2 linked regions of the Luteolibacter flavescens genome follow. The protein of the gene in region 1 interacts with the protein of each later gene in a pairwise test. Links are inferred from orthologs where the notes say so. Each region holds a gene or a part of one and is shown on either strand. Other genes may lie near its edges.

Region 1 (4,301 bases):
TACCAAGAAGGCCGGCTGGAGAATGCCTGGTACCGCTTCAGCCACGGCGGGCGGGACTACGTGATCTACTCGCTGGAATTCGGCCCGCGGAAGGAAGTCGTGAAATGGGCAAACGAGATCGCGGCGAAGCATGAGGACAAGCGCGGCATTCTCGTGACGCACGAGTTCATCGACCAGGAGTCCACCCTCTTCAGCGACGACGGCCTGCCGCGTCGCACGGTGGCGAAGACGAAGAACAGCCCGCACAGCTACGGCATCGGCAAGGGCGGCGACGTCCACGGCGGCGAGGAGCTGTGGCAGGCCTTCGTTTCAAAGCACCCCGGCATCGAATTCGTGGTGAATGGCCACTACAAGCCCTTCGAGCGCGTGAAGCCCGGCTCGGACGAGCTGCGCTGGGTGGCCGGCCCCGCGATCTCCCGCCGCACGGACCACTACCCGGACGGCCGCCCGGTGCACCAGATGCTCTTCAATACCCAGTGGTCGCCCCGCGGCGGCGAGGGCTGGCTGCGCCTGCTGGAATTCCTCCCCGACGGGAAGACCGTGAAGGTCTGGTCCATCTCCCCCTACCTGGAGCGCACGAAGGGCGTGGCCGCCGGCTGGCCCGTCACCCCCGAGATGCGCTTCACGCTGGAGGTGCCGGAGGCGAAGGCCCGCTGAGCCATCGCCGCCTGTCTTGCCGGGGATGGATGCTTCATGCATCATCCCGGCAGGACCGACCGATGACCCGCCGTGGATCCAAAGCCGAGGCCCGACGAGCCGATCTCTTCCGCTCGAGCCGGATCGCCAAGCTCCTGAGCCGCGGCTGGATCAAGGAGGCCTCGGAGATACCCGCCGATGCGATCCCGGTGGACCCGGATCTGGTGAGCTTTGGCAGCGAGAGGTCATATTCCCACCCGGCGTATTTCCGGGATTACACCTTTCTCTGCAGCGACTGTGGGGTGCCCGGTGTCTGGACCGCCGAGGACCAGCGCTGGTATTATGAAACGACCAAAGCCGCGTCCTATCAGGTCGCGGTCCGGTGCCGGGAATGCCGTCTGAAGGAGCGGGAACGGATCCGCGAAGCGAGGCGGCGAGCCGGGCACGATCCCGACGGCAAATAGGACGGCAGCATCTGTTGCCACGCTTTGCGATGGCTTCCGGCGGGATTTGGGGGCATGGAGCGGCCCCGCTTTTCGCGCCATGGAAACTCTCACCGTCATCAAGGCCGGCACCGGCGTCCTGACCCGCACCAGCGACGGGACGCTCGATGGAGCCGCGCTGGTCCGCCTCGTCACCGCCATCGCCGGGCTCGTGGAAAGCGGGCATCGCTGCCTGCTGGTCAGCTCCGGCGCGGTGGGCGCGGGCGTGTCCGCATTCGGCCTGGGCGGCTACCCCAGCGACCTGACGACGAAGCAGGCGTGCGCGGCGGTCGGCCAGGCGCGGCTGATGCACACGTATGAGTCGCTTTTCCGGAACTTCGACCTGGCGGTCGCGCAGGTGCTGCTGACCGCGGCGGATCTCCACACGCCGGAGCGCCGCACCCATGTCTCGAATACGCTCCACCGCCTGCTCGCGGAGCCGAATATCGTCCCGATCATCAATGAGAACGACTCGGTGGCCGTGGAGGAGTTGCGCGTGGGGGACAATGACATGCTCTCCTCGCAGGTGGCCACGCTGCTGGGCGCGAAGACGCTGATCCTGCTGACGTCCGTGGACGGCCTGCTTTCCCCGGAGACGAACGAGCTGGTGAAGGAGGTGCCGGACGTGAATGCGGTGCTGGGCTATGCGAAGGACGAGCGCGGGCGCTTCTCGATCGGCGGCATGGCCTCGAAGCTGCAGGCGGTGAAGAATTCCGTGGATGCGGGCATCACCGTCCACATCGCCCACGGGCGGAAGCCGGAGCGCCTGGCGGGGATACTCGCGGGGATGCAGGGGCTTTCGACGCGCTTCGAGGCAAAGGCAGGTTGAGAGTTGGAGGTTGAGAGTTGAGAGTAAAAGTCATCCTGCCCTGCTTTTCCGCGGCTTGCTTCCGTGTAATTTGTTTCCCTCGCGATTCACCCGCTTTCCTTCCTCCAGTCCTGACGCCATGACCGACGCCGAAGTCTTCACCGCCGTGGAAACGCTGGCCCGCGATGCACGCGCGGCTTCCTACAAGCTTTCCCAGCTCACCACGGAGCAGAAGAACGACATCCTGCGCGCGATGGCGGCGGAACTGCGCGCGCGCACCGGGGAGATCGTGGCGGCGAATGCGCTCGACCTCGAGGCGGGCGAGGCGAAGGGACTGGCGAAGCCGATGCTGGAGCGCCTGAAGCTGGATGCGGCGAAGGTGGAAGCCATCGCGCACGGCATCGACCAGGTCGTCGCGCTGCCGGATCCGGTGGGCGAGGTGATGGACAAGTGGACGCGGCCGAATGGCATGCACCTGCAGCAGGTGCGCGTGCCCATCGGGACCATCGGCATCATCTACGAGAGCCGTCCGAATGTGACGAGCGATGCCGCCGTGCTGTGCTTCAAGACGGGGAATGCCACCATCCTGCGCGGCGGCTCCGAGGCCATCCATAGCAACCGCGCCATCGCCGAGGCGCTGCAGGCGGGCGGGGAGAAGGCGGGGCTGCCCGCGCACTCCATCCAGCTCATTCCCTTCACCGACCGCTCCAGCGTGAGCGCGCTGTGCCAGATGGACAAGTGGCTCGACCTGATCATCCCGCGCGGCGGGAAGGGGCTCATCGAGACCGTGGTCTCGCAGGCGCGCATGCCGGTCATCAAGCACTACGACGGCATCTGCCACCTCTACGTGGACCAGGCCGCGGACCTGGACATGGCGGTGAAGCTGACCGTGAACTCGAAGGCGCAGAAGACCGGCGTGTGCAATGCGCTGGAGACCCTGCTGGTCCACTGCGCCGTCGCGCCGGGGCACCTGCCCGCCATCGCCGCCGAGCTGGTGGAAAAGGGCGTGGAGATCCGCGGCTGCGAGCGCACCCGCGGGATCATCGCCGCCATCCCCGCGACGGAGGAGGACTGGGGCACCGAGTACCTCGACCTGATCCTTTCCGTGAAGATCGTCGATTCGCTGGAGGAAGCGGTGGCGCACATCAATGCCCACGGCTCGCACCACACCGAGACCATCGTGACGGAGGATGACGCCGCGGCGACGGCCTTCCTCTCCGGCTGCGACTCGGCATGTGTCTTTCACAATGTCTCGACCCGCCTGGCGGATGGCGAGGAATTCGGCTTTGGCGCGGAGATCGGCATCTCCACCGACAAGCTCCACGCCCGCGGCCCGATGGGCCTGCGCGAGCTGACGAGCTACCAGTACCGCGTGCGGGGGAACGGGCAGCGGAAGCTGTGATGAGGAGCGTGGACGTTCCGTCCATGCCGTGTCGACGAGAGGTCGATACGGCTAAGCCGGCTGAAGCCAGCGCTCCCGGCTGCGCCGAGCTGGGGAGCCCGCTGGGAGCGCCGGTCAATAGACCGGCCCGAGGCAGCCACCCTCGCCGCCCGCCATACCAACAACGTCGGCATCGCCCTCACTGGGAACGCGGAATTCATTCCGCCCGAAGCGATCCCCGCGGCTGACGGAGAGCGGGTGCCATCGTGGTCCGCATCGCTCCGCGTGCGGCCGAAGCAGTGATGGCGGCTGGTTTTGATCTGTGGGTCTGGGAGGGGGCGTGGGGGGAAAGCGGGCCGCTCGGGTGGCCTCCCGGACCGGCGGGCCGCACGCGGAGCGACGCGGACCACGATGGCCTGGGGTGATGGCGGGCCATGTGGTATGACTTCGGGAAGCGCCTCCTTTGAACGCTGCTTTCAACCTGGGTTCGCAGGGCTTTCCAAGCGGGCCGGTGGCCGCGCGCTCCCATGGGGTCGTCGTGGTGGAAGGTGGCTTTTGTAGATGGTTCGCACGACCGTCCAAGCCGGCTGAAGCCAGCGCTCCCGGCTGCACCGAGCTGGGAGTCGCTGGGAGCGCCGGTCAATAGACCGGCCCGGAGCCACCCTCGCCGCCCGCCATACCAACAACGTCGGCATCGCCCCCACTGGGAACGCGGAATTCATTCCGCCCGAAGTGATCCCCATGGCTGACGGAGAGCGGGTGCCATCGTGGTCCGCATCGCTCCGCGTGCGGCGAAGCAGTGATGGCGGCGGGTTTTGATCTGCGGGTATGGGAGGGACCTTGAATGAAAGCGGGCTGCTCGGGTGGCTTCCCGGACTGGCGGGCCGCACGCGGAGCGATGCGGACCACGATGGCTTGGGGTGATGGCGGGCCATGTGGCATGGCTTCGGGAAGCGCCTCTTTTGAAAGCTGCTTTTACCCTGGGTTCGCAGGG
Region 2 (3,991 bases), on another replicon or contig:
CGCCGTGCCGCTGAATACGATCTTCGGCGTGGCTGCGGCGTGGCTCATCACGAAGTTCCGCTTCAAGGGCCGCTCCTTCCTGCTCTCGCTGATCGACCTGCCCTTCGCGGTCTCGCCGGTCATCGCCGGTCTCGTCTTCGTGCTGCTCTTCGGCGCGCGCGGCTGGTTCGGGCCCTTCCTTCAGGAGCATGACATCCAGATCATCTTCGCGCTGCCGGGCATCGTGCTCGCCACCGTCTTCGTCACCTTCCCCTTCGTCGCGCGGGAGCTCATCCCGCTGATGGAGAGCCAGGGCAGCGACCAGGAGGAGGCCGCGGTCACGCTGGGCGCCACGGGCTGGCAGCTCTTCCGCCGCGTCACCATCCCGAATATCAAGTGGGGCCTGCTCTACGGCGTGCTGCTGTGCAATGCCCGCGCGATGGGTGAATTCGGCGCCGTTTCGGTCGTCTCCGGCCACATCCGCGGCAAGACGAACACGCTGCCGCTGCACGTGGAAGTGCTCTACAACGAGTATCAATTCAGCGCCGCCTTCGCCTGCGCCGCTCTCCTCGCCCTGCTCGCCCTCGTCACTCTCGGCCTGAAAACCGCCGTCGAGCACTTCACCGGCCACTCCGCGAAGGGGCGGCACTAGAGAATCTCCCAACCACAGATGGACACTGATGAACACGGATGAAACAGCCGGATGGATGAGCGGGGATGAGCGCGTCTCTCGCTCCCTGGCTTCCACTTCCGTCCGCCTCACCACCACGTCCTCCAGTCTTCCGTCTTGAGTCTTCCAGTCTTGCGTCTTTTCCCATGTCCGTCTCCATCCAGTCCATCCACAAGACCTTCGGCACCTACACGGCGCTCGATGATGTCTCGCTTGAAATTCCCGATGGCTCGCTGACCGCGCTGCTGGGCCCCTCGGGCTCCGGCAAGACGACGCTGCTGCGGATCGTGGCGGGGCTCGAGTATGCGGACCCGGGCAGCGGGCGCGTGCTCTTCCACGGCGAGGACGTGACCGACGTGCCAGCGGGGAAGCGCGGCGTCGGCTTCGTCTTCCAGCACTACGCGCTCTTCAAGCACATGACGGTGGCGGACAATATCGCCTTCGGCCTCTCCGTGCTCCCCGGCTCGAAGCGCCCGGCGAAGAGCGAGATCACCGCCCGCGTGAAGGAACTGCTCCACCTCGTGAAGCTGGACGGGCTGGACAAGCGCCGCCCGCACGAGCTCTCCGGCGGCCAGCGCCAGCGCGTCGCCCTCGCCCGCGCCCTCGCCATCCGGCCAAAGGTGCTGCTGCTCGACGAGCCCTTCGGCGCGCTGGATGCCCAGGTGCGGAAGGACCTGCGCCGCTGGCTGCGGCAGTTCCACGACGAGATCGGCCTCACCACGCTCTTCGTCACCCACGACCAGGAGGAGGCCCTGGAGCTGGCCGACCAGGTCGTGGTCATGCGGAACGCCCGTATCGAGCAGACCGGCGTGCCGCAGGGCATCTACGATGAGCCTCGTACTTCCTTCGTCTATGAATTCCTCGGCGAGGTGAACAAGCTCGATGACGGGCGCTACGTCCGCCCGCACGAGATCGAGCTGAAATTCGCCGCGGAGGAGGGCGTGCAGCTCGCCGGGCGCGTGAATCACCTTTTCGTCGCCGGGCCCTTCGCCCGTCTCAGCGTGGTGCCGGAGAGCGGCAGCCGCCGGGAGATCGAGGTCTGGGCGACCCGCGAGCAGGTCGAGGAGATGGCCCTGGCAGAGGGGGACATCGTCGGCCTGCGCTTTCCCGATCCAAAACCCGCCGCCTCCTCCAAGGCACCTCACAAAACCGACCACACCATTCACTCGCCATGAAGCCGCTCTTCCCGCCGCCATCGACTTCAGAGGTCCGCCGCATCCTCGCGCCCTACTTCGAGATGGCGCTCGATGTGCCCGAGCTGCTCGTCAGCATCCCGTCCACCATCCACTCCGGCGGCACGGACTGGCCGGTGGTGAAGACGGTGCTGCGCCCGCAGGGCGAGGTGCGCCGCCGCCTGCTGGTGGTCGCCGGCCTCAGCCCGTACGACCGCGGCAGCACGGATGCCGTCTTTCACGCCACGCTGCGCCTGCTGCAGGCCCCGGCGGGCCACACCGAGCTGGTGGCTTACCCGCTGGCGGACCCGCTCGCATGGGCCGCAGGTGCCCCGGCCGCGGAGGAGGAAGTGCGCGCGATCTTCACCCGCGAACTCGCCTCGGAGCGCTACGACGGCCTGCTGGTGCTGCACGATGACCCGCTGACCGGCGGCCTCAGCTTCCGCCTGCCGCCGGAGGAAGCATCGCTGAATCTCGCCGCCGACCTGCTCCAGCAGGCCGGCTTCCCGCCGCCGCTGCTCGACCTGCAGCACCAGGGCGGACAGGGTGGGCGCCTCGCCCCGCTGGAGCCCGGTGACCTGGACGCCCGCGGCGGGAATGAGGGCAGCTCCATCGTGCTGCACGCCCTGCTCCCCGCTCTCCAGGGTCGCGCCGCATGCGCGAAGCAGGGTGCGGAGGTCATCCTCGATGTCCTCCAGCACTTCGGCGCGCTGGAGGAGCTGTGGAGAAAGCAGGCCTGAGTCTTCCGCTGCTACTATTACCCTAGTAGCAGCGACTGCGCCCCCTCGATGAAGATCTCCGTGCCGGTGACGTGCGCGGAGGCATCCGAGGCGAGGAAGGCGATCACCTGGGCCACCTGGTCCGGGTGGCCCGGCGTGCCCCCGGTGAGGGGCACGTCGCCCGCCGGATACTCCACCGGCAGGTGCAGTCCCTCGATGGACCGCCGCTCGGTGCTGTCCTCGATATTCGTCTCGATGGCACCGGGGCAGACGGCATTCACGCGGATCTTGTCCTTCGCGAGTTCGAGAGCCGTCATTTTGCAAAAGGCGACCTGCGCCGCCTTCGAGCATGAGTAGGCGGTCGCACCCGAGTTGCTGAAGACGCGGGTGCCATTGATGGAGGAAACGACGATCACCGATCCGCCGAGGCGCTTCAGGTAGGGCAGCGCGAGCTTCACCGTGAGGAAGGTCCCGCGGAGATTGATGCCGATGGTGGTATTCCACTCGTCCACCTCCAGCTCCTCCAGCGGTGCCCATACGCCATTGATGCCGGCATTCGCGACGACGATGTCGATGCCGCCGAGCTTTTCCCCGATCTCCGCAATCGCCTGCTCCATTTCCCCGGACTCGCTCACGTCCGCGCTCACGCAAAGGACCGCGCCCGGGTCGCCGGGCGAGATCTCCGCGGCGGCGCTTCTCAATTCACCGGGATCGCGCCCGATGATGGCGACCCGCGCACCGGACCGGGCGAGCAGCGTGGCCGTGGCCTTGCCGATGCCGGAGCCGCCGCCGGTGACGAGGGCGACCTTTCCGTCGAAGTTGTAGCTCACTTCCTTGCTCATGGGATATCGATGCGCGGGGTTTTCAGATGGGGTGTTGTCATGCTTCCCAGCGGTCGCGCCACTTGGCGGAGCCTTCCGGGGTCACGAGGCGGCGGCGGACCACGCGGTTCTCGCGCTGCGGCGCTTCATTCTCGCCCGGCGTGAAGATCACGTACTTGTAGCCGATGGCGCTGCCCGCGGAGGTGTCGAAGGGGATCTCGCCGAACCACGTGTTGGAATTGATGCAGTCGAGGTGATATGCCTTCTGGAGGTCCCAGTTGCCGAGTTCCTCGCAGTCGCCGATCACCGCGAGGCGGTCGCCCGGGTTGGTGGGCGCGCCATTTACCTGCAGGCGGATCACGGCCTGTGCCTCCACCGGCTTACCGCGCGTGGCGAAGACCCACGCGGACTGCTCCGGCAGGTCCACGGTCACGCGGCCTTCATGAATGTGGATGGTGGTGCCGGTGAGCAGGCAGGTGTATTCGCCATCGGGCAGCTCCAGGTTCTCCAGCTCGAGCTGGCGTTCGGGACCCTTGTTCAGCATCACGAGGCAGCGCGAGTCGCGGTAGCAGCGGGTGAAGACATAGCTGTCCGCGTCCACCCACTTCGGCCAGTTGTTGCCGAGCTGCA

The links. Proteins that work in one complex are often made in the same cells at the same time.
Region 2: the proteins of OKA04_RS23830 (region 1) and OKA04_RS09825 interact in binary tests that used the Escherichia coli proteins (3 or more experiments, as listed by UniProt). The link is inferred for Luteolibacter flavescens from one-to-one orthologs.

Annotation. Positions count from the first base shown.
Region 1 is NZ_JAPDDS010000022.1:49,397-53,697, forward strand. Bases 1,242-4,196 are described here. They hold OKA04_RS23830 (glutamate-5-semialdehyde dehydrogenase), read left to right. Parts: upstream 1,242-2,065; coding sequence 2,066-3,328; downstream 3,329-4,196. Other genes in these bases: proB (glutamate 5-kinase), read left to right, coding at 1,242-1,947. Also shown: OKA04_RS23815 (metallophosphoesterase), read left to right, coding at 1-657; OKA04_RS23820 (zinc-ribbon domain containing protein), read left to right, coding at 720-1,100; more of proB, read left to right, coding at 1,180-1,241. UniProt on the Escherichia coli protein: Catalyzes the NADPH-dependent reduction of L-glutamate 5-phosphate into L-glutamate 5-semialdehyde and phosphate. The product spontaneously undergoes cyclization to form 1-pyrroline-5-carboxylate.
Region 2 is NZ_JAPDDS010000004.1:439,518-443,508, forward strand. Bases 1-2,809 are described here. They hold OKA04_RS09825 (sulfate/molybdate ABC transporter ATP-binding protein), read left to right. Parts: upstream 1-795; coding sequence 796-1,824; downstream 1,825-2,809. Other genes in these bases: cysW (sulfate ABC transporter permease subunit CysW), read left to right, coding at 1-631; OKA04_RS09830 (hypothetical protein), read left to right, coding at 1,821-2,561; OKA04_RS09835 (SDR family oxidoreductase), read right to left, coding at 2,579-2,809. In the rest of the region: more of OKA04_RS09835, read right to left, coding at 2,810-3,382; OKA04_RS09840 (alpha-amylase family glycosyl hydrolase), read right to left, coding at 3,420-3,991. UniProt on the Escherichia coli protein: Part of the ABC transporter complex CysAWTP involved in sulfate/thiosulfate import. Responsible for energy coupling to the transport system.